DNA from 2 places in the Micromonospora narathiwatensis genome. Region 2 is predicted to be linked to the other one. Evidence: riboswitches for the same ligand, from Rfam matches in the RefSeq annotation. Region 2 holds a riboswitch; the other holds the start of a gene.
What was found. A riboswitch is a leader RNA that binds a small molecule or an ion and turns the genes downstream of it on or off. The one in region 2 is predicted to bind cyclic di-AMP.
Positions count from the first base shown of each region.

Region 1: linked by a shared signal. The riboswitch ahead of GA0070621_RS02995 (C39 family peptidase) and the one ahead of GA0070621_RS23900 (C40 family peptidase) in region 2 are both predicted to bind cyclic di-AMP.

Region 1 is NZ_LT594324.1:651,254-666,667, forward strand. It holds gene GA0070621_RS02965 (DNA gyrase/topoisomerase IV subunit A) at 1-518, shown strand, start outside; gene GA0070621_RS02970 (uracil-xanthine permease family protein) at 606-1,946, opposite strand; gene GA0070621_RS02975 (alpha-ketoglutarate-dependent dioxygenase AlkB) at 2,031-2,666, opposite strand; gene GA0070621_RS02980 (polysaccharide pyruvyl transferase family protein) at 2,707-4,032, opposite strand; gene GA0070621_RS02985 (hypothetical protein) at 4,398-4,910, shown strand; gene GA0070621_RS02990 (hypothetical protein) at 5,051-5,824, shown strand; cyclic di-AMP (ydaO/yuaA leader) riboswitch at 6,114-6,256, shown strand; gene GA0070621_RS02995 (C39 family peptidase) at 6,459-7,322, shown strand; gene GA0070621_RS03000 (alpha/beta fold hydrolase) at 7,427-8,194, shown strand; gene GA0070621_RS29755 (peptidoglycan-binding protein) at 8,244-9,179, opposite strand; gene GA0070621_RS03010 (CDP-glycerol glycerophosphotransferase family protein) at 9,383-11,098, opposite strand; gene GA0070621_RS03015 (bifunctional cytidylyltransferase/SDR family oxidoreductase) at 11,129-12,691, opposite strand; gene GA0070621_RS03020 (ABC transporter ATP-binding protein) at 12,835-13,635, opposite strand; gene GA0070621_RS03025 (ABC transporter permease) at 13,628-14,530, opposite strand; gene GA0070621_RS03030 (TetR/AcrR family transcriptional regulator) at 14,708-15,340, shown strand.
Region 2 is NZ_LT594324.1:5,453,913-5,469,326, forward strand. It holds gene GA0070621_RS23895 (N-acetylmuramoyl-L-alanine amidase) at 1-1,392, opposite strand, end outside; cyclic di-AMP (ydaO/yuaA leader) riboswitch at 1,599-1,736, shown strand; gene GA0070621_RS23900 (C40 family peptidase) at 1,749-2,780, shown strand; gene dcd (dCTP deaminase) at 2,827-3,405, opposite strand; gene GA0070621_RS23910 (pyridoxamine 5'-phosphate oxidase family protein) at 3,484-4,047, shown strand; gene GA0070621_RS23915 (zinc metalloprotease) at 4,121-5,104, opposite strand; tRNA gene GA0070621_RS23920 (tRNA-Gly) at 5,339-5,412, shown strand; gene GA0070621_RS23925 (GNAT family N-acetyltransferase) at 5,540-6,031, opposite strand; gene GA0070621_RS23930 (VOC family protein) at 6,061-6,477, opposite strand; gene GA0070621_RS23935 (LysR family transcriptional regulator) at 6,589-7,482, shown strand; gene GA0070621_RS23940 (hypothetical protein) at 7,500-8,570, opposite strand; gene GA0070621_RS23945 (PadR family transcriptional regulator) at 8,611-8,931, opposite strand; gene GA0070621_RS23950 (MerR family transcriptional regulator) at 9,055-10,110, shown strand; gene GA0070621_RS23955 (LLM class flavin-dependent oxidoreductase) at 10,169-11,047, shown strand; gene GA0070621_RS23960 (ASCH domain-containing protein) at 11,060-11,494, opposite strand; gene GA0070621_RS23965 (alpha/beta hydrolase) at 11,594-12,106, shown strand; gene GA0070621_RS23970 (phosphoribosyltransferase) at 12,147-12,707, opposite strand; gene GA0070621_RS23975 (septal ring lytic transglycosylase RlpA family protein) at 12,906-13,562, shown strand; gene GA0070621_RS23980 (PP2C family protein-serine/threonine phosphatase) at 13,663-14,790, shown strand; gene GA0070621_RS23985 (acyl-CoA dehydrogenase) at 15,022-15,414, shown strand, end outside.

The DNA.
Region 1 (15,414 bases), 1.8 Mb from region 2:
GCTCGGACGAGTTCGAGGTGATCTCGCTGCGCGACGGCGACGAGGTGGTCGGGGCGACCTGGCTCACCGACGGCGCGGAGGCGCTGGCGTTCGTCTCCTCGGAGGCGGCACTGCTGCGCTTCGCGGCGTCGCTGGTCCGGCCGCAGGGCCTCAAGGGCGGCGGCATGGCCGGCATCAACCTGCCCGCCGGGGCGCACGTGGTCTTCTTCGGCGCGATCCGCACCGACGACAAGGGGCGCGGGGAGCCGATGGTGGTCACCTCGACCGGCGCCACCGTCAAGGTGACGCCGTTCAAGGCGTACCCGGCGAAGGGACGGGCGACCGGCGGGGTGCGGGCGCAGCGGTTCCTCAAGGGCGAGGTGGACCTGGCGGTGGCCTGGGTGGGTCCGCGCCCGGTCGGCGCGACCGCCAACGGCGAGCCGGTGGACCTGCCCCCGGCGGACCCGCGCCGGGACGGCTCCGGCTTCGCCGTCATGCTCGGCCCGGCGATCGTCGGCCACCAGATCGAACGCGACTGACAACCCGCCCGACCCTTGCCGGTCGAGGGTTTGCGTCACCGGAAGACCTCTGGATGACGCAAACCCTTGACCGACTGTCCGGGTAGCTCAGAGTTCGGGTTCGGGGGCGGTTTCCGGCGCGGTGTTGCGGAGGCGGGCGATCAGCCGCATGCCGTGGTGGATGACCAGGGCGGCGGCGGTGCCGAGGGCGATGCCGTTGAACGACAGGTCGCCGGCGGTGAGCGTGTAGTTGGCCGCCCCGATGATCACCGCCACGGCGGCGGTCATCAGGTTGACCGGGTCGTGGAAGTCGACCCGGTTCTCGATCCAGATCCGGGCGCCGAGGATGGCGATCAGGCCGTACAGCGCGGTGGTGGCGCCGCCCAGCACCCCGGCCGGCACGGTGAGGATCAGCGCGCCGAACTTCGGGCAGAGGCCGAGCAGCACCGCCGCCACGCCGGCCACCCAGTACGCGGCGGTCGAGTAGACCCGGGTCGCCGCCATCACGCCGATGTTCTCCGCGTACGTGGTGGTGCCGGAGCCGCCGCCGGAGCCGGCGAGCACGGTGGCGATGCCGTCACCGAGGAACGCCCGGCCCATCTCCCGGTCGAGGTTGCGGCCGGTCATCGCGGCGACCGCCTTGACGTGCCCGGCGTTCTCCGCGATCAGCACCAGGATCACCGGGATGACCAGCACCACCGCCCGCGCGCTGAAGCTGGGCGCGTGGAACTGGGGCAGTCCCACCCAGGCGGCCTCCTTCAGCCCGGTGACCGCCTTCGGGTCCAGTTCGCCGAGCAGCGCGGCGAGCACCCAGCCGAACACCACGCCGAGCAGGATGGACAACCGCGCCAGGAAACCCCGGAACGCCACGGTGGCGACCAGGATCGCGACCAGGGTGAGTACGGCGATCAGCGGTTGCGCCTTGACGCCGGTGCCGCTGCCGCCGCCGTCCCAGGCGACCGGGGCGAGGTTGAGCCCGATCAGCGCGACGATGGCGCCGGTCACCACCGGCGGCATCAGCGCGTCGATCCAGCGCGTCCCGCCGAGCTGCACCGCCACGCCGACCAGCGCCAGCGCCGCACCGACCACCACGATGCCGCCCAGCGCCGGCCCGATGCCGCCGCCGGCCTTCGCCGCCAGCACCGGGGCGATGAACGCGAACGACGAGCCCAGGTACGACGGCAACCGGTTGCCGGTGATCAGCAGGAAGAGCAGCGTGCCCAGCCCGGAGAAGAAGAGCGTGGTGGCCGGGGGAAAACCGGTGATCAACGGCACGGTGAAGGTGGCGCCGAACATCGCCACGACGTGCTGCACGCCGACGCCGACCGTACGCGGCCAGGACAGCCGTTCGTCGGGGTGCACCACGTCGCCGGGCCGTACGGACCGGCCGTCGCCGTGCAGCCGCCAGGGGGACCAGCGGGATCGCGGCTCGGTGGGGGACTGGGTCATGCTGCGCCCTTCGCGTCGTCAGGTGACGGGGGCGTGATCGACCCTGAGAGCTGTTTGTAGCACGCCGGCGGGTGGGGCCCCGGGTCAGGCCACCCCGGCGGGGCGGAACTGGACGCTGACCCGGGGGCCGACCGGGCGTGCGGTCTTCGGGATCGCGTGCTCCCAGGTGCGCTGGCAGGAGCCGCCCATCACCACCAGGTCGCCGTGGCCGAGCGGAAAACGCAGGCTCGTCCCGCCGCCCCGGGGGCGCAGCAGCAGCGGGCGCGGCGAGCCGAAGGAGACGATGGCGACCATGGTGTCGACGTGCGCCGAGCGGCCCAGGGTGTCGCCGTGCCAGGCGACGCTGTCCCGGCCGTCCCGGTAGAGGCACAGCCCGGCGGTGACGAAGGGCTCGCCCAGCTCGGCCGCGTAGTGGCGGGTGAGCGCCGCGCGTGCCTCGGTGAGCGCCGGGTGGGGCAGTGGCCGGCCGGCGGCGTACCAGCAGAGCAGGCGGGGGACGTCGACCTCGCTGTCGTACATGGTGCGGCGCTCGGCCCGCCAGGGCACGTCGCGCAGCAGCGTGTCGAGCACCGCGTCGGAGCCGCGCACCCAGCCGGGCAGGTGGTCGACCCAGGCGTCCCGGCTCAACTCGTGCCGGCGCGACCGGCCGGCGAGCGGGCCCAGGGTCGGCCCCTGCGCGGCGAAGTCGAGCATCGAGGGCTGGTACGCGAGGTCGGACACGCCGCCGATCCTACCCCGCGTTCGAACAGGCGTACGACGATCAGTGGCGCAGCATCCGGCGGACCCGGCCGCCGACGGCCTGCCGGACCCGCTCGCGCAGCGGCTGCGCCCGGAGCGCCTTCAGCTTCTGCTGGAGCGTCCGGTTCTCGTCCCGCACGAACTCGAGGCGGGTCAGCAGTTCCTCGGACGTGCAGGCGGACGCCGGCCGGACCGCCGGCGGGTAGACGATGTCGCGGACCCGCTGGTCGAAGCGGGTGGCGCTGTCCCCGTCGGCGAAGGAGAGGCCGAGGTCGTGCCGGGCGAGGAAGCCGGTGAACCGCGAGAAGCGCTCCTTGTGGCCGTCGTTGAGGGCGGTGTAGTCGGCCTCCGCGTAGAGCTGGGCGGCGTCGATGTCGTCCGGCGCGTCGCGCAGCGGCCGGTGCGGGATGTCGAAGTAGCGGGCCAGCTCCAGGGTGCGCGAGTCGTGGGCGAGGAGATATCCGGGGGTGCCGGAGATCAGCGCCGTGATGGTGCCGTGGATCCGGGTGCCGAAGGCGAAGTCGAAGCCGGCGAGATACTCCATCCAGGGCCACGGGTCCATGAACATCCGCACCTTGTCCTCGACGAAGAACGGGTGCGAGGTGTGGATCGGCATGTCGTTGGTCTTGCCGCGCAGGTGCGGTGCGTCGCCGTAGAGCAGGGTGCCGAGGGTGTACAGGTCCTGCGCCACGTAGCGCACGTTCGGGTAGCGCCGGTGGTGGTGGCGGACGAGCGGGGACAACGCCCGGACGTACGGCGAGATGACGAACGCGAGCCGGTCCTCGACGCCCAGGGACGCCTTCGTCTTCTCGACCCGGAGGCTGTCGCCGTGCAGGAACATCGACGGGCAACCGATCTGCTCGACCGCCGAGAAACCCAGCGTACGCAGGTAGTCCTCGGTGATCTCGCCGCGTACGCCGATGCTGTGCGAGCGGTCGAGCACCGCCCGGCAGAAGCGGCTCACCGTCTCGTCGATCGGGCGCAGGAACTCCCGGTCGCCGTCCACGTCCGTCTGCGCCCCGACCCCGAGCACCACCACCGGTATCTTCAGCCGCTCGATCAGCCGGGTCATCGCGGCCAACTGGTCCGTGTAGTCGCGGCGGAAGGCGTTGGCCAGCGGGATCACGAAGACGTCGTACTTCTCGTTGATCTCGTCGGCTTCGCGCGGGTCCGCCCGGAACCGCGACGGGGTGATCTCCGCAGCCGAGGTGGCGAGCAGTTTGTGCGCGGCGTGGCTGAAGACCAGGTTGCCGGTGTTCTTGCCGATCCAGTCCCGTTCGTAGGTCTCCTCGGCGGTGAGTACGTCGAACGGGCCCTTGCGGGCGCGCAGCAGGATCCGCTGGTGCATCCGGGGTGTCCACCTTCCGTCCCGGGCACCGCGTGCCCGGCGGGGACCGGGGGCGGCCCGACCGGCCGGCAGTACGGTTCCCGTTCCGTGCAGGAGCCGGAATCCTACGCCATCGGGCTGAGCGGGCGGCGTCCCGCTCGCCCGTCCGGCGCGTGGGGGCGCCGGCCTTCCATCTGGTGCACGGTGATGCGGACTGCGACCCAGGTCGGTCGAGCACGCCGCGCGGCCCGACCCGGGCCGAGCCGCACGCCACCCGCCCGATGCCCCGCGCCGCGGCCGTCCATCCTGGTCAGTGCCCGGATCCGCGCGGACGCGACACGCCCGGCGGCGGTGCGGCGCCGCGGCATCGGCGGTAGGTTGGAGCCGTGCTTCCGATCGCGCTCACCTGTCCCGTGTGGTGGGTGGCGCGCTGGTGGGCCCGCACGCTGGCCAGCCTGGCCGTGTTGGTCGCCTGCTCGCTCGGCGCGGCCGCGCTGCCCGTCGGCCCGGCCGCGACCGCGCAGGCCGCTCCCCGATTCGCCGCCGGCCCCGTCGAGGCCCTGACCCTCCGGGTCGGCACCGCCGACTCCGCGCCGGGCTCGGCGGCTCGGGTCGGGCCGGGAGCAGGCAGCACCGGCTGGACCGGTGCCGCGGACCGGACCGGCACCGCCGACCGGACCGGCACCGCCGACCGGGCCGGTGCCGCCGATCGGGACCGTGCCGCCGACCGGGCCGGTGCGGTCGATCGGGCCGGCAGCGATTGCCGGCAGGTCGGGCCGGTCGGTGCGCCAGATCCGGTGGCGTCGCGTCTGGCCGTGGCTTTGCCGGCCGACCGGCAGCACGCCCTGGTCGGGCTGGTCCCGGCGACCGTCGGCTCCCGGGCCCCGCCCACCCGCTGACGACCCGCGGGCCGCGGCCCGCCCTCGCCGTACCGACCGAACCTCACCCCGCACCCGCCCGACGGCGCCCGTAACCGGTCGCGCCCGCACTCGGGCCGGTGCGGACCTCTCCGTCACATCGTTCCCGTGAGGTGCCGACCATGCAGCAGACCGTTCTCTACCACTTCCTCAGCAAGATCCCCGAGGCCGCCGCCATCTGGTCGGCCCTGCTCGTGCTCGCCCTGGGCCTGCTGGCCGCGCTCGTCGCCAGGCCGGAACGGGACGTTCCGGTGGAGGACGCCCCCGACCCGGCCGCCGAGGAGGCGGCCCGCCACGCCGACCTGCGCCGGTACGCCGACGAGGTGGCGGTGGCCGCCGCCGGGGCCGCGCAGACCGCCCGCCGGCGCCGTGAGCAGTGGCTGACCGCCCAGGCGGCGGCCGACCGGGCCTGGCGGGCGTACGACGAGGCCGAGGCGGGCGCCCGGCGTCTCGCCGGTGCCGCCGTGCTGCCCGAGCCGCGTACCCGGCGCACGCCGGCCGAGTACGCGGCCCGGGAACGGTGGCTGCACCACGCCGCGATGGTGGCCCACTGGCACGGCGACCTGTCGGCCCGCCAGCTCGCCGACGTCCTGGCCCACCGCAACGGGTGGGATCCGCGCCGGCACCCGGCCGAGCAGGAGATCGTCCTGGCCCGCGTGGTACGCGACGGCCGGTGGGCCGGTTGGCGGGCCGCCGCCGAGCGGGAGGAGCGGGCCTGGCGCGACGCCGAGCTGGCCGCCGACGCGGCCCGCGCCCTGGCCCTGGAGGCGTACGCCGCCACCGAGGCGCTGCGCCCCGGGCCGGCCCCGGTACGCCGTGCCGAGCCGGTGGCCCCGACCCGTGCGGCGGTGCCGGCCGGCGGTGCCGCGCGCTTCCGCCCGGCACGGGTCGGCTGAATCGTTACCCAAGTTCGGTGAGTCCCGTCACTGTCTGCCCGGAAACGGTCATCCGGATCAGTGCGGGCGATCGACTCCCGCAATTCCGGAACGATCATCGGTGCGGTGTCCGATTCTTGCCCGGCGGTTACGGGATAACTGCCTGTCCCATTGAGTCACATCAGTTGCGAGCTGTTCCGGTCGGCGCCGGTAATTCCGATGTTTAAGCAGGTCGGAGCGGTTGGCAGGAGGCGAGCCCACCGGTAGTGTCGGCGCGTCCGGTGCGGTTTTCGATCGCAGGTGGCGACGCCGTACCGACCCGCTTAATCGTGATCTTCGCGAACCGGGGACCCAGTGCAACACCGGGGTGAATCCGCGAGCTGCGGCCCGCGGTAGGGCGTACTTCCCGCCCGAATCCGTCAGCTAACCCGGTAGGCGGCCACGGAAGGAGTGCCATCCTCGTGCCAACCTCCCCCCGATCCTCCCCCCGCCTCCACGGAGCCGCGGTGCCCTCGCTCGCCTGACCGGCGACCGAGTTCCGGCAACCGCCCCCGCAGCCCGGCTCACCGGCGCTGCCCGTTCCTGCGGCCACCCCGCCCGGCAACGCGCGTGACCCCGTCCGCGCGTCGGGTCGGCGTGCGCCGCTCAGGCCCTCGTGGAGGAATACGTGAAGCACCACCTGAAGCGTCAGCTGGGGCGCCTCGCGACCGAGCGCCCCTACCAGATCGTCGCCGGCTCCGCGGCGGCCCTCGTGCTCGCCGGCGGCGCCAGTGCCGCGCTGGCCAGCGCCGATGAGGCGCCCGCCCGTCAGGAGCACACCGCCGCCGTCGCCGAGCTGGCCCCCCGGCTCGGCGAGGTCGCCAGCCGCGGCGAGGCGCGCGTCGCCGCCCCGTCGCCGTCGGACTCGCCGAGCGCGTCGCCGTCCGACTCGCCGAGCGCGTCGGAGTCGCCGAGCAAGGCCAAGGCGGACCCGGACGTGACCCGTACGGCGAAGCCGAAGCCGACGCCGCCGTCGACCAAGGTCCTCGACTACAACTACCAGGCGCAGACCGCCTACTGGAACTGTGGCCCGGCCGCGGTGCGCAACGCGCTGAGCGCGAGCGGCATCGAGACCACCCAGGACGCGATGGCCGTGCCGCTGAACGCCGGTGAGAACGGCACCAACTCGGCCGAGGACACCACCCGGGGTCTGAATCAGATGGTCAAGGGCAGCCCGTACCGGACCCACATGATCCCCGGCCAGGCCGCGACCCCGGCCCAGATGGACCAGCTCCAGGCCGACGTGGTCAAGGCCGTCACCGACGGTCGGGGCGTGGTGGTCAACATCGCCGGCTCCGCCACCGACACCAACGGCGGCTGGCACTCGTTCCCCGGCGGCCACTACATCGCCGTGGTCGGCTACCAGGACGACGGCCGGGCCGTGAAGATCGCCGACTCGGCCAACCCGGCGGTGCCGTCCTACTGGATCACCACCATCAACCTGGCGAACTGGGCCGCCACCCGCGGCTACTCGGCCTGATCGCACCCCTCCCCCCGTCGGGCACCGGCTCCTCCGAGCCGGTGCCCGACCTCGTATGCGCGGTGTCTCGCGCGGGTGGCCGGTCCGATGCGACACTGCGCCGTATGGCCGACGAGACGGGTACCCGCCATCTGCTGCTGCTGCACGGCCTGGGCGCCACCGGCGAGGTGTGGCTGCCCTGGGCGCCGCTGCTGGAGAGCCGCTGGGCGGGGCGCTGGCTCGCCCCCGACCTGGCCGGCCACGGCTGGTCGCCGCCGCTGCCGGCGTACTCCTTCGAGGACCTCGCGGACCGGGTGGTGGCGGGTCTCGGCCCGGTAGCCGACCGGCTCGGCCCCCGCGACCGGCTGGTGGTGCTCGGGCACTCGCTCGGCGGGGTGGTGGCGCTGGCGCTGGCCGCGCGGACACGGGGCCTGCCGGTCGACGCGGTGATCGGGCTCGGCATCAAGGTCGCCTGGTCCCCGACCGAGCTGGACAAGGCCCGCGAGCTGGCCGAACGGCCGGTGACCTGGTTCGCCAGCCGGGACGAGGCGGCCCGCCGCTACCTGCGGGTCGCCGGGCTGGCCGGGCTCTTCGCCCCCGACCATCCGGTGGTGGACGCCGGGCTGCGCCGCGAGGACGGCCGCTGGCGGCTGGCCATGGACCCGGCCGCGTTCGCGGTGGGGGAGCCGCGGTTGCCCGACCTGCTCGCCGCGACCGACGTGCCGGTGCTGCTGGCCCGGGGTGAGCAGGACCCGATGGTGACCGACGCGCAGCTCAAGGAGTTGGGCGTGCCGGTGACGACCCTGCCGGGGCTCGGCCACAACGCGCACGTCGAGGACGCGGCCGCCGTTCTCGACCTGCTCGCGCCGTTCGCGTCGCCCGACCGGCCGTGACGCCGTCGCCCCGTGGACGGGGCGACGACATCACGACCGCGGGTTGCCGTCAGTACGTGCAGCCGGTGGCGGGCAGGGCGGACGGGGCGGGTGGGGTGACGCCGTCGTAGATGGCCAACAGCATGTTCTGCGGGCAGCGGTTGGCGCCGTTGACGCGGACCTCCAGGTGCAGGTGCGGGCCGGTCACGTTGCCGGTGGCCCCGGTGTAGCCGAGGACCTGGCCGGCGCTGACCCGGGAGCCGGCGGCGACCGAGCGCGAGTTCAGGTGGCAGTAGAGGTAGTACGCGCCGTCGTCGCCGGTGATGCCGATGCCGAGGCCGCAGTTGCCGCCCACGTGCCCGATCGTCCCGGAGGTGATCGCGTACGTGGTCGTGCCGGTCACGGTGGGCAGGTCGATCGCCGGGTAGTCGTGGTGCGGGTCGTCGTACTCGCTGCGGGGCAGCACCGACTTGCCGATGATGAGGCGGTAGTTGCCGGTGCCGCCGCCGCTGCCGCCGGTCAGGTACTGCCAGGTGGTGGCGTCGACCGAGCCGCCGGAGAGGCCACGGGCGGACTTGAAGTTGTTCACGGCGTTGGTCGTGGCGGGGCCCCAGTCGCCGTCCACGGCCAGGCCGTAGCCGTATTTGTTGAGTGAGGTCTGCAGCCCGCGGACCGCGTCGTTGTTGGCTCCGGCGCTCAGAGTGACCACCAGCTTGCCCCAGGTCTGCGGCCCGATCTGGCCGTCGGCGGAGAGGCCGTTGGCCGACTGGAAGGACTTCACCACGGAGGTGGTGCCGGCGCCGTACTGGCCGTCGACCGTGAGGCTGTAGCCGCGGTGGCGCAGCAGGTACTGGGCGGTGGTGACGTTGGCGCCGGTCGAGCCGTTGCTGAGCAGGGGCCAGGCCGGTGCCGCGGCCTGGGCGGCGGTCGGGCCGGTCAGTGCGGCCGCCACGGCGAGCGCGAGCGCGCCGAGCCAGATCGCGAGTCGACGAAGGAGGGTTGGCATGTGTGCTCCTGTGGACGAGGGGTGGTGGCGTGCGGCGGACCGCATCGCCGGTAGGGCCGGCGACATTGCGCCGGTGGGCTGCCCGGGAGCAAGTATGATGATGATGTTCAATATTTACAACGATCGTTGAATGGCGGTGATCTTCCGCACACCGAAAGACCGCCCCGCCGAAGGCGGCGGGGCGGTCCGGAGGTGAGGGTGGATCAGGCGGTGGGGGACAGCGGCGAGCCGTCCGGCGCGACCGCGTCGGCGCCGCGCGGGGCCGGCGCGGTCCAGCCCGGTCCGAGCTGCCGGCGGGCGGCGTCGAGGAACGCCTCGGCGTACGACTCGGCGGGGAAGTCGCCCAGGTAGCGGGTACGGGTGACCCAGCGGGCCGCCGCCTTCGGATCGGTGTCCAGCAGCTCGGTCAGCACCTCGTCCACGTTGGACATGTCCCGGCGCAGCACGTAACCCGAGCCGGCGAGGGGGAACCGCTCGACGAAGTGCTCGCCGTCGGCGCCCATGTCGGTGACCGCGTACGGCTTGCCGGAGTAGAGCCAGTCGGAGATCACTCCGGAGACGTCCGAGACCAGCACGTCGGCGCGGTTGACGCACTCGGTCAGGGTCAGCTCCCGGGTGGCCGCCGGGCCCCACAGGTGCGCCCGGCCGGTCCTCGCCCGGTCCGCGGCGAGCAGCTCGGTGAGCCGGGCCAGTTGCCGGGCCGACGCCGGGTTCTGCGCGGTGTACGGGTGGTGCCGCAGGATCACCGTGGCACCCCGGTCCAGCAGCCGGCGGAGCACCGTCTCGGCGACCGGCAGCGAGCAGTAGTTCGCGTCGGCGTGGTGCCCCGTCCAGGTGGGGGTGTACAGCACGGTCGGCTGCGCCGGGCCGGGGGTCGGCTCCCGGCGTACCTCGATCGCCTCGACCTGGGGGCGGCCGACCACGACGAACTTCTCGGCGGGGATCTCCACGCCGGCCCGGGCGTACCGGTCGATCGCCGCCTGGCCGGCCACGAAGATCTTGTCGAAGATCGCCGAGACCGGGTTGGCGCTCGGCGCCTTGTCGCTGTCGCCGTGGTGCAGCTGCACGTGGGTGAGCTGCGAGAAGCGGACGCAGTGGCTGTTCTTCGCGCCGTGGTTGACGTAGAAGGCCGCCCGCAGGCTGGGCACCAGCGCCTCGTCCATGGCCTTGAGCGTCGGGCAGAAGACCACCGGCGCGCGGGTCGCGGCGGCGACGGTCGGCAGGAACTCCGGCTCGCGCAGCAGGACCAGGAACGGCCGGCCGATCCGCTCCAGGTACGGCAGCCACATGGTGACCTGGTATTCCGAGCCGGGCGGGGCGGAGAAGTAGAGCACGAACTCGGGCTGGTGCCGGCGCAGCGCCCGGCCCACCGGACCGCCCCCGGCCGGCGGCCGGAAGCGACGCCGGGCCAGGTCGAGCCCGACCGCGCCGCAGCCCGCGCCGACCAGCAGGGCGGCGGCCAGCGCCACCCAGCCGGGCAGGGCGAGGCCGGCAGCCACCGCCACCAGGGCGAGCAGCGCCAGCAGCGCGTCGCCGAGCCGGGCGGCGACCAGCGGGGTCCACGAGCGGACCGGCAGGTTGGCCGCGCGGATCTCCAGCGCGCCGGCGTCGCGCAACGGCCCCACCAGCAGCACCAGGCCGAGCAGCACCAGCGCGGTCGCGGCCAGCGCCGGGTCGAAGCCGGCGTCGAGCCGGCGGGCGTACCCGACCAGGATCCCGGCGGCCACGAGCACCGACTCGGCGGCACCGTCGGCGCTCGGCCGCACCCGGCGTTCCCAGCCGACGGCGGCGAGGGCGGCGACCGCGATCGCCAGCCCCCAACCGGTCGCCCCGGTGAGCGCCACCATGAGGAAGGCCAGCACCGCCAGCCCGGTGGTCAGCACCCGGGCGAGCAGCTTCCGGACCAGGTCACCACGCATCTGGATCGTCCCGTCCCGTTGCTCGGCCGGTCAGGCGCCGACGCCCGTGCGCAGCTGCTCCGACGACTCCGGCTCGGCGCGACCGGCGCCGCGCCGCGACCCGGAACCGTCGTCCGACGGGTGCGCGCCGGGCTGCAGGGGCACCGTGGCCGGCTCGCCGGGTGCCCGGCGGACGTCGATGACCTGGCCGGTCAGGTCGGAGACGAGAACGTCCAGGGAAGCCTGCGCGACGGCCTCGGCGGAGAGCAGGGTGTGCTCCGGCTCCTCGCCGAACGCCCTGGTGCGCATCGGGGTGGCGGTGCGCTCCGGGTTGACGCAGTTGACCCGTACGCCGAACTCGGCCCACTCGTCGGCGAGCGCCTGGGTCAGGTTGACCAGCGCGGCCTTGGTGGCCGAGTAGAGCGCGTACCGGGCCCGGCCCCGGGTGTACGAGCTGGACGTGTAGAGCAGCAGCTGGCCCTTGGTCTGCTGGAGGTACGGCAGCGACTGTCGGGCGATGGTGACCGGGCCGACGAAGTTGACGTGCAGGAGCCGGTCCATCGTCTCCTGGTCCATCTCCGCGAGGGCGCCCCGCTCCAGGATGCCGGCGGTGACCACCACGTGGTCGATCCGGCCGGTCGACTCGAAGGCGGTCCGCAGCGCGGCGGCCACGTCCTCGGCCCGCTCGACGTGGGTGCCGGTGGTGGAGCGGCTGAACGGGAAGACCTGGGCGCCGTACCCGCGGGCCAGCTCGGTCAGGTCGTGGCCGATGCCGTAGCTGCCGCCGAAGACCACGATGGTCCGGCCGGTCAGCTCCTCGGTGTAGCCGCGGTGGTCGGTCAGCCGGGGCGCCTGGGCGGCGGCGAGCTGGAAGAGCTTGTCCGCCAGGTGCACGTCGACCGGGTGGGTGACCTTGATGTTCTCGTCCGAACCGTCGATCACCTTGATCGGCGTGCCGGGCAGGTAGCGCAGCACCACCCCGCAGTCGTCGGTGGCGGCGAAGTCCGGGTCGTCCTCGGCCAGCCGGTACGCCTCGCGGATGGTGCCGGAGCGGAACGCCTGCGGGGTCTGGCCCCGGCGCAGGGTGGAGCGGACCGGGATGTCGGTGATGCAGTCTTCCTCGTCCACCTGGATGATCGTGTCGGCCGACGGGATCGCCACGTCGACCGCCGAGTACGTCCACAGCGCGTTCACGCACTCACGCACGATCCGGGCGCTGACCAGCGGGCGGACCGCGTCGTGGAAGAGGATGTTGACGTCGCCCCCGCCGATCGCGTCGAGCGCGAGCCGGGTGGTGGCGTTGCGGGTGTCACCGCCCTCGATCACCCGGGTCACCTTGCGGAGCCCGGCGTTGGCGACGATCCGCTGGGCCTCGGCCAGGTGCCCGGCGGCCATCAGCACGATGATCTCGTCGATCTCGGGCGCGGCCTCGAAGACGGCCAGCGTGTGCTCGATGATCGGCTTGCCGGCGATCTTGAGCAGTTGCTTCGGGATGCCCAGCCCGAGGCGTTCCCCGGTCCCCCCGGCGAGGATCACGGCCACCGTACGCGTGGGGCGCCAGGGTGCCGGGCTGGCCGGCAGGGCGTCCGGTGCGGCGGTGCGGTCCTGCGTCATTGCGCTTCCTCACTCTGCGGGGATGGGGGGTTTACGCCCCGGTGACCGGGTGACGAATTTTGGCCGGGGTCGGGGTAAACAGTAACGCGTACGACGGAGCGCACCGACCCGGCGGGAACCCGGGACGGTGCGCTCCCGTCCGGCTACTTCTGGCTCTCGTACGCCTTGCAGACCTCGTCGGTGGGACCGTCCATCTTCAGGACGCCCCCCTCCAGCCAGATGGTCCGCTCGCAGGTGTCCCGGATCGAGCTGATCGAGTGGCTCACCAGGAACACGGTGCCGGCGCTCTCGCGCAGCTCGCGTACCCGCTGCTCGCTGCGGGCCCGGAACTTGCGGTCACCGGTCGCGAGGGCCTCGTCGATGAGCAGCACGTCGTGCTTCTTGGCCGCGGCGATGGCGAAGCGCAGCCGGGCGCCCATGCCCGAGGAGTAGGTGCGCATCGGCAACGAGGCGAAGTCGCCCCGCTCGTTGATTCCGGAGAACTCGATGATCTCCGGGGCCAGCCGCTTGACCTCCTCCGGCGGCATGCCCATGGCCAGGCAGCCGAGCACCACGTTGCGCTCACCGGAGAGGTCGTTGAGCAGGGCCGCGTTCACACCGAGCAGCGAGGGCTGACCCATGGTGTAGACGGCGCCCCGGGCGGGCGGGAGCAGCCCGGCGATGGCCCGCAGCAGGGTCGACTTGCCGGAGCCGTTGCTGCCGATCAGCCCGACCGCCTCACCCTGGTACGCGGTGAAGCTCACCCCCTTGACCGCGTGCACCTCGCGGATGTTCGGCGCGTTGTTGCGGGTCACGATGCGCTTGAGGGCGGAGACCGGGCTGGTGCCGCTGGTGGCGCCCTTGTGGATCCGGTAGATCACGTGGACGTCGTCCACCACGACGGTGGGGACTCGCCCCGAGTCGACGACGGCGGTGCTCGCCGCCGGTTGGGTCTGCTCAGCCACGGCCGTACTCCTCTTCTCCGCGCCAGAAGTAGACGAACCCGCCCACGCCCATCACGACGGCCCAGGCCAGGGCCATGAACCACAGCCGCGTCGGCGAGGTCACCAGGTTCGCCTGGTTGGACTCGAGCAGCGAGTACCGGGCCAGCTCGATGAAGACCAGCGGCGGGTTCCACTCCAGCACGTTCGCCGCCCAGTGCGGCAGGTGCTGCCGGAACAGCGCGACCGGGTAGAGCACGCCGGAGGCGTACAGCCAGGTCCGCATCACGAACGGCATGACCTGACGCAGGTCGGTGACCTTCGAGCCGAGCCGGGCCATCACCATGGTCAACCCGATGTTGAAGATCGTCTGGAGCAGCAGCATGGGCGCGATCAGCAGCCAGCGGAAGGTCAGCGGCTCGCCGGTCGCCAGCACGATGACCGCCAGCACCGCCATCGACATGAGCAGCTGCTGCAACTGCACCAGGGTGACGGTGATCGGCAGCGCGGCCCGGGGGAACTGCAGGGCCCGGATCAGGCCCAGGTTGCCGGTGATCGCGTTGGTGCCGTTCTGCACGGCGGTCTGGGTGAACATGAAGATGAACACGCCGGTGCAGAGGTAGGCGATGAAGTTCGTCATGTTCCGGTTCGTCGCCACGATCACGCCGAAGATCAGGTAGTAGACCGCCGCGTTGGTGAGCGGGGTCAGCACCTGCCACAGTTGCCCGAGCTGGGTGTTGCTGAGCGCCGAGGCGGCCTTCGCCCGGGAGTAGGTGGTGATGAAGTGCCGGTACGCCCACAGCCGGCGGGCGTACTCGCGCAGGGGCGGGCGTTCTCCGGCGACCCGCAGCCCGTATCGCTGGGCGAGCTGGGCCCGGGTCAGCCCGGTTTCGGGGTCGGCCACCGCGGTGTTGGCCATGGTCTGGCGCTCCGATCTTTCGTGCCGATGGGGAGCAGTGGGGATGAGTCGCGGTGCTGAAATACGGTGCTCGGGATTCAGCGCGGCCGAGCGGGGAGGGGGCCTCGCTGTTGCGTGGAAGGTAGTCCAAAACACGTCGGGACGCAACCGTATCGTCGTTGCGCTACATTGTTCCACGTGACGACCGAGAAGAGGCGTGCCCCGGCCGGGGCGGCAGTGCTGCGCGGGGAGATCACCACGGCCATCCGGGCCGCCGTCATGCAGGAGTTGGCCGAGGTCGGCTACGGTCGCCTCTCCATCGAGGCGGTCGCCCGGCGGGCCGGGGTCAGCAAGACCGCGATCTATCGCCGTTGGCGTTCGAAACTTGACCTGGTGCTGGACATGGTCACCGCCGTGGCGGGGCGCAACCTGCCCCTGCTGGACACCGGCAGCCTCCTCGGCGACCTGGAGATCCTGTTGCACGTGATGGCCCGTGCGCTGCAACACCGGCTGGCCTCGCAGATCATCCCGGACCTGCTCGCCGAGGCCGCCCGCAACCCGCAGATCGCCGAGAAGCTCCAGGCGGCCCTCGACGACTACCAGCAGGCCGTCGGCCGGATCCTGATCGGGCGGGCGGTCGAGCGCGGGGAGTTGTCGCCGGACACCGACCGGCGCGCCGCGGTCGACCTGATCGTCGGCCCGGTCTACTGGCGGATGGCCATCTCCCGAGCTCCGCTGGAGGCCGAGGAGGTGCCCCGGCTGGCGTCGGCGATCGTCGCGGCGCTGCGAGTAGCATGCTTGGGGCCCGTCCGGGATGAGGTGGAAGTTTGACCCCGGACGCCGTTGGCCCCGATCCGACAGTCGATCATGAACAGCAGGACACATCCCGTCGGACATTCGTTACG
Region 2 (15,414 bases):
AGCGGGCTGGTTGCTGGCGTAGTCCGGGTCGATGGTCACCAGGCCGGTGTGCGGGGTCCCGGTTCCCTTGAACGGCGCCTTCATCAGGTCGAAGTAGTGCGACCAGTCCCAGTACGGGCCCGGGTCCCAGTGCATCCCGGCCACGTTTCCGGCGGTGATGCCGGGGACGTTGTCGTGGCCCAGGATGTGCTGACGGTCCAGCGGGATCTGGAAGCTCAGCGCCAGGTGCCGGACCAGCTTGGCCGACGTCCGGTACATCGCCTCGGTGTACCAGGTGCCGTGGCCGGCGAAGCCCTCGTGCTCGATGCCGATCGACTTGGCGTTGACGTACCAGTTGCCGGCGTGCCAGCCCACGTTCTTGGCCTTGATGTGCTGGGCGACGTAGCCGTCCACCGAGCGCAGCGTGTAGTGCCAACCCAGGTAGGTCTTGTCCTGGACCAGGCCCACGCTCGGGCCGAAGTAGCCCTCGGTGTCGTGGATGATGATGTACTCGATCTTCTGCTGGGCCGGCCGGTTGCCGAGGTCGTGGTTGCCGTAGTCGCCGGAACCCGGGCCGTACTTCGCGTAGGGCGCGGGGATCCACTCGCAGGCGAGGCGGACCGGGCACTCCAGGCCGTCCGGGCGCTCGGCGCGACGCAGCCCGAGCTTGTGCAGCCCGGACTGGTCCGGCGTCACCGCCGTGGCGGCGAGGGCCACCCGCTGGCCGTCGTCGGTGGTCCGGCTGGCGCCCTGGCCGATCTGGTCGTACACCTCGTCGGCGAAGGCCGCCGCGGCGTCCTCGGTGTCCGCGCCGGAATACCGGGCCACCGCGCCGTACCAGGCCGCCGGCTCGCTGCCGGCACCGACCGGCCCGCCCAGCTCCTGTTGGTACGAGGCGAGTAGCGCCGCGCCGCCCCGGATGTTGGCGAGGGCGTCGGTGCGCAGCGTCTCCTTCGACTCGCCGGTGAGGTCGGCGGCGGCGTCGAGGGTTTGCAGCGACGCCTGCGGCAGCAGGTCGCCGCTCGGTCGCGCCGCGATCGCCGGGTCGAGAGCGAGCGGCCGGGACTCGTCGCCGCGCGGGTCCTCGTCCTCGTCGACGTGGGCGCTGGACGGCGTCGAGGCGACCTGGGCGGCGTCGGTCAGGTGCATCGGGCCGTAGCCGCCACTGGTGCTGGGCTGGCCCGGGTGGGTGTCCCAGCGGGACTCCAGGTACGAGACGCCCAGCAGGACGCTCTGCGGCACGCCGTACTCCGCTGCCGCGGCGGCGTACTGCTGCTGGCGGTCCTGGTTGTCGGTGGTCCCGGCGGTGAGGGGCGCCGCCGCGGTGGGACCGCTGGTCGCGAGAGCGGTGGCCGCCGCGACGGCGGCGGCCAGCAGTATCCGTCTGCGCGATGGCAGGGCTGAGAGGTGCATCGAACCTCCAGATCAGGATGGGGGTCACTGCGTCCTCACCCTGGCCCCGCGTATGGGCTCCGGTCAATAGCTTTCCAGATAACGATGCGTCCCGAAAGAAACCTTCATAGGAGGGTCACGGCGTCGCGGGTTGCGGATTGATAACGACGATCTCTACTCTGATCTGTCGTCGACCGGTAGGTTCACCGCCCAGCCCGGGTGGTGGCGGTCGGACACCGCCGAGTCGCCTCCGGGCGAGCCGGGGACCCAGGTACGTGGGGTGAATCCGCACCGTGGTGCGGTAGGGCGGCTCCCTTCCCGCCCGAACCCGTCAGCTAACCCGGTAGGCGGTCAGGAAAGAAGGAGTACGGAGCCCGGTGGCACACCATGCCCCGCGGCGACCGTCGGTCCGGTCAATCGACCGGTCGGCGGCTACGCCGCGTCCACGCTGGTCCCGCTTCACCACCGCCCTCGCCGCACTGGTCGGCACCGCCGTCGTCCTGACCGGCGGCGCCACGGCCCACGCCGAACCGTCGGTCACCGAGATCGAGCGCCAGATCGATCAGGACTGGAACAAGCTCGAACCGATCATCGAGCAGGTCAACGCCACCCGCGAAGAGCTTGCCGCCAAGCGCAAGCAGGCCGCCGCGCTGGCCAAGCAGATCACCCCGTTGCAGGCCCAGGTCGACGAGGCCCTCGGGCAGGTCGGCGGACTCGCCGCCGACGCGTACAAGGGCAACAACATCTCCACGGTCAACGCGCTGCTGGGCAGCCGGTCGCCCGGCGAGATCGTCGACAGCCTTGAGCTGCTCGACCGCTTCGCGCACCGCCAGCAGCAGCAGGTGCAGGCCGTGGCCGAACTGCGCGACCAGTTGGCCGCGAAGAAGAAGCCGCTGGACGACATGATCGCCCAACTGGCCCGTACCGAGGCCCAGCTCGCGGCCAAGAAGAAGCAGATCGACGCTGAGATCGCCCGGCTGCAGAAGCTGCGGCTCAAGGTGTACGGCAACGGTGGCGGCGGCCCGCTGCGCCCGGCGCCCTGCCCCGCCGGTTACCCGGGTGGCCCCGCCGGGGTCGCGGTCAAGTTCGCCTGCGCCCAGATCGGCAAGATCTACGTCTGGGGTGCCGCCGGCCCGGACCATTACGACTGTTCCGGCCTGACCATGGCCGCCTGGGCCAAGGCCGGCGTCTCGCTGCCGCACAACGCCCGGCAGCAGCACGACGTCACCCGGCGGGTGAGCCGCGGCGAGTTGCGCGCCGGTGACCTGGTCTTCTACTACGGCGACCTGCACCACGTCGCGATGTATGTCGGCGACGGCTGGGTGGTGCACGCCTCCCAGGCGGGCAAACCGATCACGATGAAACGCGTCGACGACGGCCAGATCAACAGCTACGGCCGCCCCGGCTGACCGGTCCGCGAGGGCTCCCACGTTCGCGGGAGCCCTCGCGCCGTGCTCAGCGGGTGGGCCAGGTGCGCCAGTTCTGCCACGACCGGCTCGGCGTGGGTCCGCGCTGCCCCTGGTAGCGCGAGCCGTAGACCGCCGAGCCGTACGGGTGCTCGGCCGGCGACGAGAGCCGGAAGATGCAGAGCTGCCCGATCTTCATGCCCGGCCAGAGGGTGATCGGCAGGTTCGCCACGTTGGACAGTTCCAGCGTGACGTGCCCGGAGAAGCCCGGGTCGATGAAACCGGCGGTCGAATGGGTGAGCAGCCCGAGCCGGCCCAGGCTCGACTTGCCCTCCAGCCGCCCGGCGAGCTGGTCGCCGAGCGAGATCACCTCAAGCGTGGAGGCGAGCACGAACTCGCCCGGGTGCAGCACGAACGGCTCGCCCTCGGGCACCTCCACCATCGAGGTCAGGTCGTCCTGCTGCACGGCCGGGTCGATGTGCGTGTAGAGATGGTTGTTGAAGACCCGGAAGAGCCGGTCGAGGCGTACGTCGATGCTGGACGGCTGCACCAGCGCGGGCTCGAAGGGCTCCAGCGCGAGCGTGCCCGCCTCGATCTCGGCGGCCAGGTCGCGGTCGGAGAGCAGCATCCGAACACCATAGCGACCGGTACGGGTGACCTGCGTGTCGGACTGCACACTCGTACACGTGTTCGATAGAATGTCCGCATGGCTTCCTGGTCCGAATTCGCCGCCGACGAGCCCCGACTCGCCGACGAGATCCGCCTTCTCCTGCAGCAGTACGGGCCGGGCTTCGGCTACCTCGCCACGGTCCGCGCCGACGGCGGTCCCCGGGTCCACCCGGTCTCCCCGGTCATCACCGACGAGGGGCTCTACTGCTTCGTCATCGAGTCGCCCAAGCGCCGCGACCTCGAACGCGACGGCCGCTACGCGCTGCACTCGTTCCCGCCGGAGGAGCGCGACGACGAGGCGTACGTCGCCGGCTGGGCCCTTCCGGTTACCGACCCGGTCACCGTGGCCCGGGTGGCCGCGCTTGGCCGGGCCGCGCCGCAGGTCGACTGGCGGCTGTTCGAGTTCACCGTCGACGTGGCGATGCTGACCCGGCGCGACCAGGCGACCCACCTCGGGGCGACCCACCTCGGGGCGGGCCGGCCGCAGGTGCGGGTCTGGCTCGACCCGCGGGCGGCCGGCCCGACGCGGCGGTCCGACGTGGCGTCGTCCGAGGCCCGGCGTGGCCGCCACGGCTTCGACACCCGTCGCCCGGCCGCCTGAGCCCCCCAAAAGCCGGTGCCGGCCCCGTCGTCGGACGGGACCGGCACCGTTTTGCCGTGCTGTGCTGGAGCCGTTACGCCGCGCGGTAGGCGTTCCAGGCGCTCAGCATCCGGCTGGCCTGCCCGGGCGTGAACTCGTACATGCACGAGTCGTAGGTGTAGTCCATGAAGTTGTGGATCGGGTCCAGGCCGGGTGCGGTGCAGGTGTCCCGCCCGGTCGGGCACTGGTACGCCGGCGACGCCTCGGCCGGGGTGTCGCTGACCTGGTCACCCTGGCCGCTGCAGCCGCCCTGGAAGGTGTGGTAGAGGTTCAGCCAGTGGCCGATCTCGTGGGTGCCCGTGTCGCCCTGGTTGTAGTTGGTGGCGGTGCCGCCCGGCAGCGACTCGCTCAGCGCGACCACACCGTCCATCTTGTCCAGGGTCTTCTTCGGGAAGGTCGCCCAGCCGAGCAGGCCGTCGCTCAGCTCACCCAGGTACATGTTCAGGGTGTTCTTGCCGCCCTCGCGCAGCGTGGTCTTCATCGACCGCTCCGCAGTCGAGCCGGAGACGATCGGGTACCAGGACGGGTTGGTGACTCGGTTGATCTTCTGGAGCTGGAAGCCGAAGGCGGTCGGGGCGCCGCCGGTGGCCCCGCTGTAGGCCTGGTTCAGCACGCTGATCTGCTGGGTGATCATCGAGTCCGGGATGTTGCCCCCGGCCCGGGTGCTGTCCCGCTGGATGACGTGGACGACGACCGGGATGGTCACGGTCGCCAGCGGCGCGACCCCGGCGCCGACGCGGAACCTGGACCGCTCGGCCAGCGCGGCGGTGAGGTCCGCCTCCCGCTCACGCACCTGCGCGGCGGTCAGCTCGTTCGGGTCGTGCTTGACCTGCGCCCCGGCCTTCACCCGGGCGTCCGAGTGGACGTCGGCCGGCTCTGCGCAGCTTCCCGCCGGGGCGGCGGAGAAGGCCGAAGCGGCCGGGACGACCCCCACCGCGGCGGTGCTGAGCAGCAGCGCGAGGGTCGTCGACGCGACGCCGGCGGTACGCCGGGTCAGCAGGTTGGGACGGAGTCCCATGGGCCCACCTCTTTCTGGCGGCGTGACAGGGGGTGTGTCACGCCGTAGCTGAGAACGTGGAGGTGACGTTACAACCGATCGACACATTTGAAAACGGCCATGTGTTGCGGCCGTGAAACTTCTTCCCGGTTCGATGGGATGCCGTGGTTGCAAGATCGTGTCGGGGGTGGGTTCGCGGCTCGCCGGGTACCTGGGTGCGCGGCGGCGGTGACCTCAGGTACAGTGGTGCCGCCTGCGGGTGTAGTTCAATGGCAGAACATCAGCTTCCCAAGCTGACAGTGCGGGTTCGATTCCCGTCACCCGCTCCACGCGAAAGGCCCTGATCGGGACGCGGATCCCGGTCAGGGCCTTCGGTATTCCGTGCCCAGCGGACCGTGGCCCTGGTGGCCCGATGAGGCCCACCAGGGCTGTCGGCGAGGGGCAACTCCTCGGAACTCACCCGGCGGGCGTCAGGTCGCGTACATGCCGCAGGCCGGGCTGCCCGCCGAGCAGCACCTCGCCGACCGGAACGAACCCGGTACGCCGCAGCACCGCGAGCGAGGCCGGGTTCGCCAGCGCGGCCGATGCGACCAGCCGGTGTAGCCCGTACTCGTCGCGGGCCAGCGCGCAGACGCGGCGTACGCCGTCCTGTGCCACGCCCCGCCCGGCCGCGTGCTCGGCCACCCGGTAGCCCAGCTCGGCGCTGCCCTCGGCGACGTCGACCAGGTTGAACCGTCCCAGCACGGCACCTTCGTCGTCCACCAGGACGTGGAAGTGGCACCCGCCGGTGGCCTGCTCGGCGAGCAGTTTCGCGTGCCGGGCGGTGAACTCGGCGAAATATTCGTCGCCCCGGTCCGGCACCGACCGGGCGAAGTACGCCCGGTTCTCCCGCTCGAAGCGGAACAGGGCGGGAGCGTGGTGGACGTCGAGCCGCTGGAGTTCAGGCATCGCGCCACGCTAGTGGAAACCGCTGTCGCCTACGGCCCCGGCGGGTACCAGCGCAGTTCGACGGTGTTGCCGTCCGGGTCGCGTACGTAGATCGAGGTGGCGTTGCCCCGCGCGCCGAAGCGCGGCACCGGCCCGGTCAGCACGGTGAACACCCCGGAGTCGATCACCTGCTGCCAGTCGAGCGGCTCCACCACCAGGCAGAAGTGGTCGACGTTCGATCCGCTCGGCTCGCCGCGTACCAGGTCGATGATGGTTTCCGGGCTCACGCGTACCGACGGGAAGGGCACCTCCCCGGCCCGCCAGCGGTCGACCCGTACCGGCTCCAGGCCGAGGGTGTCGCAGTAGAAGCCGAGGGAGCGTTCCACGTCGGCGACGGCGAGGACCAGGTGGTCGAAGGCCGTCACCCGTACCGTGCTCATCGCGCCCTCCACGGCGTGGTGGTCCATGGATGCTCCTGTTCTCGAAGGGTCACCCGTCCAGCCTCGTCGTGGTCGTACCGCGGACCAAGCCGCGATCGGACTACGATCGTTGACCCGGATTCAACGGTGGGGGTCGGCGTGCTGGAGCGGTACGAGGTCGAGACGTTCCTGACCCTGGCCGAGGAGCTGCATTTCGGGCGTACCGCCGAGCGGCTGCGGGTGACCACCGGGCGGATCAGTCACGTGGTGCGCAAACTGGAACGCCGGATCGGCGCGCCGCTGTTCGAGCGAACCAGCCGGGTGGTCCGGCTCACGCCGATCGGTGCCCGTCTCGCCGACGATCTGCGTCCGTTGGTGGCCGCGATGGAGGAGGCTGTCGGGCGCGCCGTCGAGGCCGGGCGGGGGCTGACCGGGGAGCTGCGGGTGGCGTTCGTCGGTGAGTCGACCGCGCCGATCCTGCTCCGCGCCGTCGCCCTGTTCTCCGAGCGTCACCCGGACTGCGTGGTGCACGTGCACGAGGCGCCGTTGGCGACCACCCGGTCGAGCCTGCGGGACGGCACGATCGACGTGCTCATCGCGTCGTACCCCTTCGACGGCATGGCGAACGGCCCGGCGCTGCTCCACGAGCAGCGGGTGCTCGCGGTGGCCGCGGACCATCCGCTGGCGGGCGCGGAGTCGGTGTCGCTGGAGGCGCTGGCCGAGCACCCGGTGGTGCAGTACCCGGCGGTGACCTCGGCGGGGTTCAAGCGGGACCGCACCCCGGACCGGACCCCGTCGGGCCGGCCGGTGCCGAAGGGTCCGGTGGGCAACACTTTCCCCGAACTGCTGTCGCTGGTGGCGATGGGCCGGGGGGTGCTGCCGGTGGGCGAACAGACCCGGCGTTACCACCCCCGGCCCGATCTGGCGTACGTGCCGATCCGCGACGCGCCGCCGATCCGTCGCGGACCGGTGTGGCTGGCCAGCAACACCACCGCCCGGGTACGCGAGTTCGTCCGCGCCGCGGTCGACGCCAACCCCGCGCCCGTGGACTGAGCGGCAGCCGCGAGCACTCAACTTACGTTGACGATCAGTGGTTGGAGGTCCTTGCGGGGGAACAGCGCGACGACCAGCAGGGCCAGCGCGCAGGCGGCGCCGATGAGGAACAGCAGCGAGCAGGTCGGCTGCCCGAGCCACTCCCAGAGCGGATGCCAGTTGGGGTGCGGCTCGCCGAGGTGGTGCGGGAACAGCGAAGCCGTGGAGAGCAGCGTCGGCGCCCACCAGAGGAAGAGGGCGATCCCGAGTAGCGGGACCACGCCCCGGCGATCCTCGGTGCGCCGGCTCGCCCAAGCGAACACCAGCCAGGTGAGGACGCCCCCGGCCAGGCCGGCCAGTACGGCGGCGGGCAGGACCGCCGGCGGCGCCGCCCGCTGCACCTCCACCCCGAGGTACGAGTTGTAGCTCGCGTCGTGGAAGGTCGCCCGGAGCACGGTGTCACCCCGGCGGGCCACCAGGGTGGTCTGGACCGGTTGGCTCGCGGTGTCGCAGCTCGCCGAGGCACAGATCTGGAGGATCTCGGTGATCGGCTCGTACACCTGCCAGCCGGCGGCCCGGAGGCGCTGCTGGGCGGTCGCCAGGCTCTCCGCCTCCGGCATCGGTGCGGGGCCGACCGCCGACGCGCTGGCCATTCCCTCCTGGTACTCGCCGCCGTCGCCGATCAGCACCGGCTTCAGCGACTGCCAGGTAAGCGGACTGTTGTAGAAGACGAAGAGGGCCGGGGCGGTCATGATGTCGTCGTCGAGCCGATGGCCCGGGAACGCCTCGGCGAAGACCGCCGCGACCTCGGCCCGGTCCGGTTGCGGCCGGGAGGTCTCCCAGGCGATCCGGGCGGCCAGCGACGCGGTGAACAGGCCGCAGATCAGCGCGGTGAGGACCGCCCAGACGCCGACCGTGCTGCTGGCCGGCCGGCCGAGGCGGCAGCGCAAACCGCCCCGGATCAGGTCGAGCGCCTCCCGTACGGTCGGCCGGGTCCGCCCGGCGGGCGCGGTGTCGAGGAGCAGGCCGAGGATCTCCTCGCCGCGTTCCCGCCGGTACGCCCGGGGATACGCGAGCAGTAATCGGCGGTAGTGACGGGTGAGTGACATGGCCTCCCCTTCGGTCGGAGCGCGGGCGGGCGGAAGCTGGTCAGGCGGTGTGCGGGCGCAGCGCGCGCAGCCGGGTCTCGGCCGCGGTGGCGAGCTGGCGCATCCGGGCGGTCTCGGCTTGGAGCGCGTCGAGCCCACCGGGGGTGAGCCGGTAGTACCGGCGCAGCCGGCCGTCGACCACCTCTTCCCGGTCCAGCTCTACGAGCCCCTGCGCGGTCAGCCGGTCGAGCGCGGTGTAGAGGGTGCCGGGCAGCAGGGTGCCGCGCTGCGCGGAGAGCACGGCGACCTCCTGGATGATCCCGTAGCCGTGCCGGGGGCCGCCCGCGAGCGCGGTGAGGATCAGAAACGTCGGCTCGCGCATCTGGGTCACGCCGACAAGATATATAAATGATCGATACATGGTCAACGCCTTGACCCTGCCCCTGGGGCAAGGCCGAGCGTGGTCCGTGCCGGTCGCCGTGACCGGTACGAGGAGGATGCGTCCGTGGAGCTGCTGACCATCGGGGCGTTCGCCCACGCGGCGCGACTGACGCCCAAGGCGCTACGGCTCTACGACGGGTTGGGCCTGCTGCCGCCCGCCGCCGTCGACCCGCACTCGGGCTACCGCTACTACGAGCCGGCGCAGCTCGACCGGGCCCGGCTGATCGCCGCGCTGCGCCGGACCGGGATGCCGCTCGCCGACATCCGGGCCGTCTGCGCCCTGCCGTCGGGGGCGGCAGCCGAGGCGGTCGGCGCGTGGTGGCGTGGGGTCAGCGCGGACACGGCGGCTCGCGGTAGGGCCGTCGCGCTCCTCGTCGACCAGCTCGCCGAAAGGGGATCCATCATGTCCGAAACCACCTTCCGGTACGCGGTGCGCTGCGAGACCGGCGCGGTCCGGGACTCCAACGAGGACACCGCGTACGCCAGCGCCAACCTGCTCGCCGTGGCCGACGGCATGCGTGGCCCGGGTGGCGCCGCCGCCAGCACCGCCGCCGTCGACGCGCTCCGGCCGCTGGAACTGGCCGACGCGCCGGCCGCCGAACTGCTCGCCGCGCTGGCCGACGCGGTGACGTCGGCCGACCGCACGGTACGCGCCGCCGTCACCGAGGGGCACCAGCCGGTCACCACCCTGACCGCGATCCTGCGCCGCGGCTCGCAGTTGGCCCTGGTGCACGTCGGGGACACCCGGGCGTACCTGCTGCGTGGGGGCGAGCTGTTCCGGCTGACCCAGGACCACACGTACGTGCAGTCGCTGGTCGACCAGGGCCGGCTCGGCCCGGCCGAGGTGGCCGGGCACCCGCAGCGGGCCCTGCTGGTGCGGGCGCTCGGGGCCGGTGCCCCGGTCGAGGCCGATCTGGCGCTGCGTACCGCCCTGGCCGGCGACCGCTATCTGCTCTGCTCCGACGGGCTCTCCGCGGTGCTCGGGCCGGAGGTGCTGAACGACGCGCTCGCCGGCGCCGACGACCCGGAGAGCGCCGTCGGGCGCCTGGTCGACCTCGCGTACGCCGAGGGCGCGCCGGACAACGTCGCCTGTGTGGTCGCCGACGTGGTGTCGGCGTAGCCCGTCCCGGGCCGGCCGACGCCGGCCGGCCGGCCGGCCCGGCCGTACCCTGGCGATCATGCGGATTGGCATCGTGATCCTGCCCGACCAGCGCTGGTCGGAGTCGCGGCGGCGCTGGCGGCAGGCGGAAGAGTGGGGCTTCGACCACGCCTGGACGTACGACCACCTGGGCTGGCGGGATCTGGTCGACGGCCCCTGGTTCGACTCGACGACCACGTTGACGGCCGCCGCGACGGTCACCTCGCGGATCCGCCTCGGCACGCTGGTCGCCTCACCCAACTTCCGGCACCCGGCGGCGTACGCCCGGCAGGTGACCGCCCTGGACGACGTCTCCGGCGGCCGGCTGCTGCTCGGCCTGGGCGCGGGCGGCATCGGCTTCGACGCCACCGTGCTGGGCGGGGAGACCCTGCCGCCGGGGCGGCGGGTCGACCGGTTCGCCGAGTTCACCGAGCTGCTGGACCTGATCCTGCGCGAGGACGGCACCACCTGGCGCGGCGAGTGGTTCGCCGCCGTGGACGCCCGGAACAACCCCGGTTGCGTGCAACAACCCCGGGTGCCGTTCGTGATGGCCGCGAACGGGCCCCGCTCGATGCGACTGGCCGCCCGGTACGGGCAGGGGTGGGTGACCACCGGCCTCGGCGGCGACGACCTGGAAACCTGGTGGTCGTCCGTCGAGGACCTCGCCGCCCGGATGGACGTGACCCTGGACCGGGCGGGCCGCGATCCGGCCACCCTGGACCGCTATCTGTCGCTCGACTCGGCGCCGGTCTTCTCGCTCACCAGCGTGGACTTCTTCGCCGAGCAGGTCGCCCGGGCCGCCCGGCTCGGCTTCACCGACGTGGTGACGCACTGGCCCCGGGCCAGCAGCTGGTACGCCGGCGACGAGGCGATCCTGATGGCGGCGGCCAATCTGCTGCCCGAGCTGCGCCGGGTCTGACTCGGCGCGGGGTCAGGTGCCGAGGTCGCCGGTGCTGATGCCCCCGTCCCCGGCGGAGACCAGGCGGAACCGGATGCAGACCACCTGCGAGTCGTCGTCGACCGGGAAGCCCACCCGGGCCCAGTAGCGGCGGTGCCCCTCCCGCCACTCCTCGATGGACCGGTCACCCTCCCCTTCGGAGCGGGCGAATTCCCAGGACACGTCGGCGAAGCGGACCACCTCGACGTCGGTGATCTCGACGACGCCCGCCAGTGCGTCGTGGTCGTCGACCAGGACCAGCCGTTCGCCGGCGTACTCCAGTTCCTCGTTCTCCTCGGCGTACTCGGAGGTCAGCAGGCCGGCGGTGGCGGTCTTCACGCCGGACAGCACGAGGGCGTTGAGGGTGGCGCGCATCTCGCCGGGCGTGCCGAGGGCGAGGGTGCGCAGTCCTCCGATACGGGGCCACATCCTGCCGAGGTTAATCGCCGGCAGCCGACCCGTCGCGGGATTTGTCCGCCCCACGCGCGGTCCGGGGCGACGCTAGCCTGGGACCAGAAGGAGGCGACCATGGCGGACCAGCGCGCGGTGCTCGTTCCGGGCCGGGGCTACGACACCCGCGGCCCGCTCTTCGCGTACGTCGGGGAGGCGCTGCGCCGCCTCGGCTTCGACATCCACGAGGTGACCTGGCAGGTGCCCCGCGACCTGCGCGCCGACCGGACCGCCGCGTGGGTGGCCGAGCAGGTGACGCCGGTGCTGGCCGACGGCGATCTGTTGGTCGGCAAGTCGCTGGGCGCCTTCGCCGCTCCGCTCGCGGCCGACCGTGGGCTGCGCGCCGTGTGGCTGACCCCGGTGCTCAACCACCCCGACGTGGTCGACGCGCTGGGCCGGGCGACCGCGCCGTGCCTGCTTGTCGGGGGCACCGCCGACTCGCTGTGGAACGGTGAGGTCGCGCGCCGGCTCAGTCCGCACGTGCTGGAGGTGCCGGACGCCGACCACTCGATGCTGGTGCCCGGCCCGCTGGCCCGGTCGGCCGAGGCGCTGGGCCGGGTCTGCACCGCCGTGGAGAGCTTCGTCAGATGAGCTGCCCGGCATAGCCGGCCGCCGCCAGCACCCCTTCAGGTCAACCCGACGCGGCTCCGTCGAGGTCGTCCCCGGTGAGCAGCGCGCGTAGCCGGAGCCGCTCGGCGACGTACGGCGGGCAGGTCGCGACGACCGCAGCCGTCCCGACCGGTTCCGCCCCACTGTCCCGGACCACCCGGTCCAGCGCGTCGAGTTGGGCGCCGGTGGCGACCCAGTCGTCGACGAGCAGCACCCGGTCGCCGGGGCCGATCAGGCTGCCGTCCACGCCCATCCGCAGCCGCCGGCCCCGGTAGTCCGGTGGCGTCTCGGCCCAGCGCATCGCGCCGACCCGCCGCCGGCCGCCGTCCTTGTACGCCGGCAGGAAGCCCGCGCCGGCGGCCATCGCGACCAGCGGGCCGAGCAGCAGCCCGGTCACCTCGGGAGCGACCACCACGGTCGGCCGCGCGGCCGGGAACAGGCCGGTGAGGGCCGGTCCGATGCCGGCCAGCACCTCCGGGTCCCGCCACCAACCGGAGGTGTCGCTGACCAGATGACCGCTGTCCGGGCCGGGGTCGATCCAGCGGAACAACTCGACCAGGCGTCGGCTCAGCACGACACCCATCCTCGGGCATCGCCGCCAGGCGATCGCCGCGTGGTCACTGGCCAGCGATCCTTCCTCCGTTCGTATGAGCAAAGTCCACACGAGCGGATACACGTATCAGGGTAAATGTGGGCATAGCACCATGATCGCATTGACTTCGGAAGTGCTTCTCTCGTTACGGTCCGAGCCGGTTTGTTCTGCTGACGAAAGGACCGGGCGGTGGCTGGTAGGCATCTCCGTACCCGCAAGCTCTCCTCGCCCGCCGGCATCGCCGCCACCGCGGCCGTCGGCGTGCTGCTCGCCGTCGGCGGCACCGTCGGCGCCGTCCAGCTCACCTCGGGCGAGCCCTCCGCCGACTCCGCGCTCGCCGAGCCCACTGTGGTCGAGGTTCTGCCGAGCACCCCCGCCCCCGGTTCGGCCTCCCCCTCCGCCTCGCCCAGCACGCCCGCGTCGCCGAGCCTCAGCCCGTCGCCGAAGGCCACCCCCAGCCCGAAGGCGACCCGGACCCAGGCCGCCTCGCGGAGCATGACCCGGACCGCGAGCCCGAAGCCGACGGCGACGAAGACGAAGACCATCCCCGCGGCGAAGGTCGTCGACAGCGGCTCCTGCGGCGCGTCCTTCTACGACGAGGGTCAGATGACCGCGAACGGGGAGACCTTCAACCCGGACGCACTGACCGCCGCGCACAAGACCCTGCCGTTCAACACGAAGGTCCGGGTGACCAACCCGGCCAACGGCAAGTCGGTGGTCGTCCGGATCAACGACCGCGGACCGTTCATCGCCGGCCGGTGCCTGGACCTGTCCCGCGCCGCCTTCGCGGCCATCGCCTCGACGAGCCTCGGCGAGTTGACCGTCCGGTACGAGGTGCTCGGCTGACCCCGTGACCGGCGGCGATCGGGTCAGGAAGGCGATCCGGCCGGGTAGAACGTCCTCAGACGACGGGCCAGGTTCATTCACCGGTTCATCTCCATCAGGCATGCTGTCCGGTATACGCACGCAACCCTTCCAGTCGGGCCGAGGCCCGCTGAGCCCCGGATCCCGCGCCGGCCTCGGCGCGGCCCTCGCGCTGCTCGCCCTCGTCTCCGCCATGGAACTGGCGGACGGCCCCACCGCGCACTACATCGCGCTGATGGTGACCGCCCCGATGCTCGCCGCCGCCCTCGGGTCGTGGCGGGTGGTGCTCGGGGTGGGAGTCCTCGCCACGGCGATCGGAGGTTCCTTCGCACTCGCCGAGCAGACCCTGTCCCTGGTCTCCGCCGTCAACGTCGCCGGCGTCGCGCTGGCCACCGGGATCGCCGGCGCCGTGGCAGCGGTACGCCAGCGCCAGTCCGAGAAGATCGCCGAGTTGTCCCGGCTCGCCTCGGTCGCCCAGCAGGCGGTGCTCCGGCCACTCGGGCCGCAGGTGGGCACCCTCGCGGTGGCCGCCCGCTACATCTCCTCCACCGCCCGGGCCGAGATCGGTGGTGACCTGTACGAGGCGATGGACACCCCGTACGGCGTCCGCATGATCATCGGCGACGTGCGCGGCAAGGGTTTGGACGCGGTCCGGCTCGCCAGCATCGTGCTCGGCTCGTACCGGCACGTCGCGTACGAGCGGGCGGACCTGCGCGCGGTGGTGACCGATCTGGACCGGGCGGTGGCCCGCAACGTGGGCGACGAGGACTTCGTCACCGCCGCGCTGGTCGAGGAGCGGGGCGGCACCTTGACCATCGTCAACTGTGGGCACCCGCCGCCGCTGCTGCTGCGCCGGGGCGCGGTGATCCCGCTGGAACCGCCCGCGCCCGCGCCTCCGCTGGGCTTCATGCCGGTGGTCCGTCCCCGGGTGGAACGGCTCGAACCGGGCGACCGGCTGCTGCTGTTCACCGACGGGCTCGGGGAGGCGCGCCGGGACGGCGAGTTCTTCCCGACGGCCGACCGGGCCTGGCGGCTGCTCGGCCACGGCACGGTCGCCGACGGCCTCGCCTCGTTGGAGACCGCCCTGGTCGAGTGGGTGCACGGGCGGCTCGACGACGACATCGCGCTGTTCCTGATGGAGTACACCGGCCCGCGCAGTGAGGTGACGGCGGCCGTGCCGAGCTGGGAGGTCGGCGCGGCGGAGAGCTGACCCGCCGGTCGGGTCAGTCGTCGGTCAGCTCGTCGGTGGCTCGCCGCCCGGCTTCCCCGGCCCGGCGCAGGAAGTCGGCGATCACCGTCAGCTGGCGTCGTTGTACTCGTGACTGAACCGGGAGTGTGTAATCGCTGTCACTTCCGAGATCGGGTTGTCGTTACCTACCGATGAGTAATACAGTCTGGGTTACTGATCGGTAACAGCTGTTCGGAAGCGGGGCCAGCGAGCATGACCCACTACAAGAGCAATCTTCGGGACCTTGAGTTCAACCTGTTCGAGGTCTTCGGGGCGGACCGGACCTTCGGCCAGGCGCCGTACACGGACGTGGACATCGACACCGCCCGCAGCTTCCTTACCGAGGTCGACCGCATGGCCCGCGAGGACCTGGCGGCCAGCTACGCGGACAGTGACCGCAATCCGCCGATCTTCGACCCGACGACGCACACCGCGCCGCTGCCGGCGTCGTTCAAGAAGTCCTACCAGGCGTTCATGGACTCGGAGTTCTGGCGGCTGGACCTCCCGGAGGCCCTGGGCGGCACCAACGCCCCGCGCGCCCTCTGGTGGTCCCTGGCCGAGCTGGTGCTCGGCGCCAACGCCCCGATCTGGATGTACGCCTCCGGC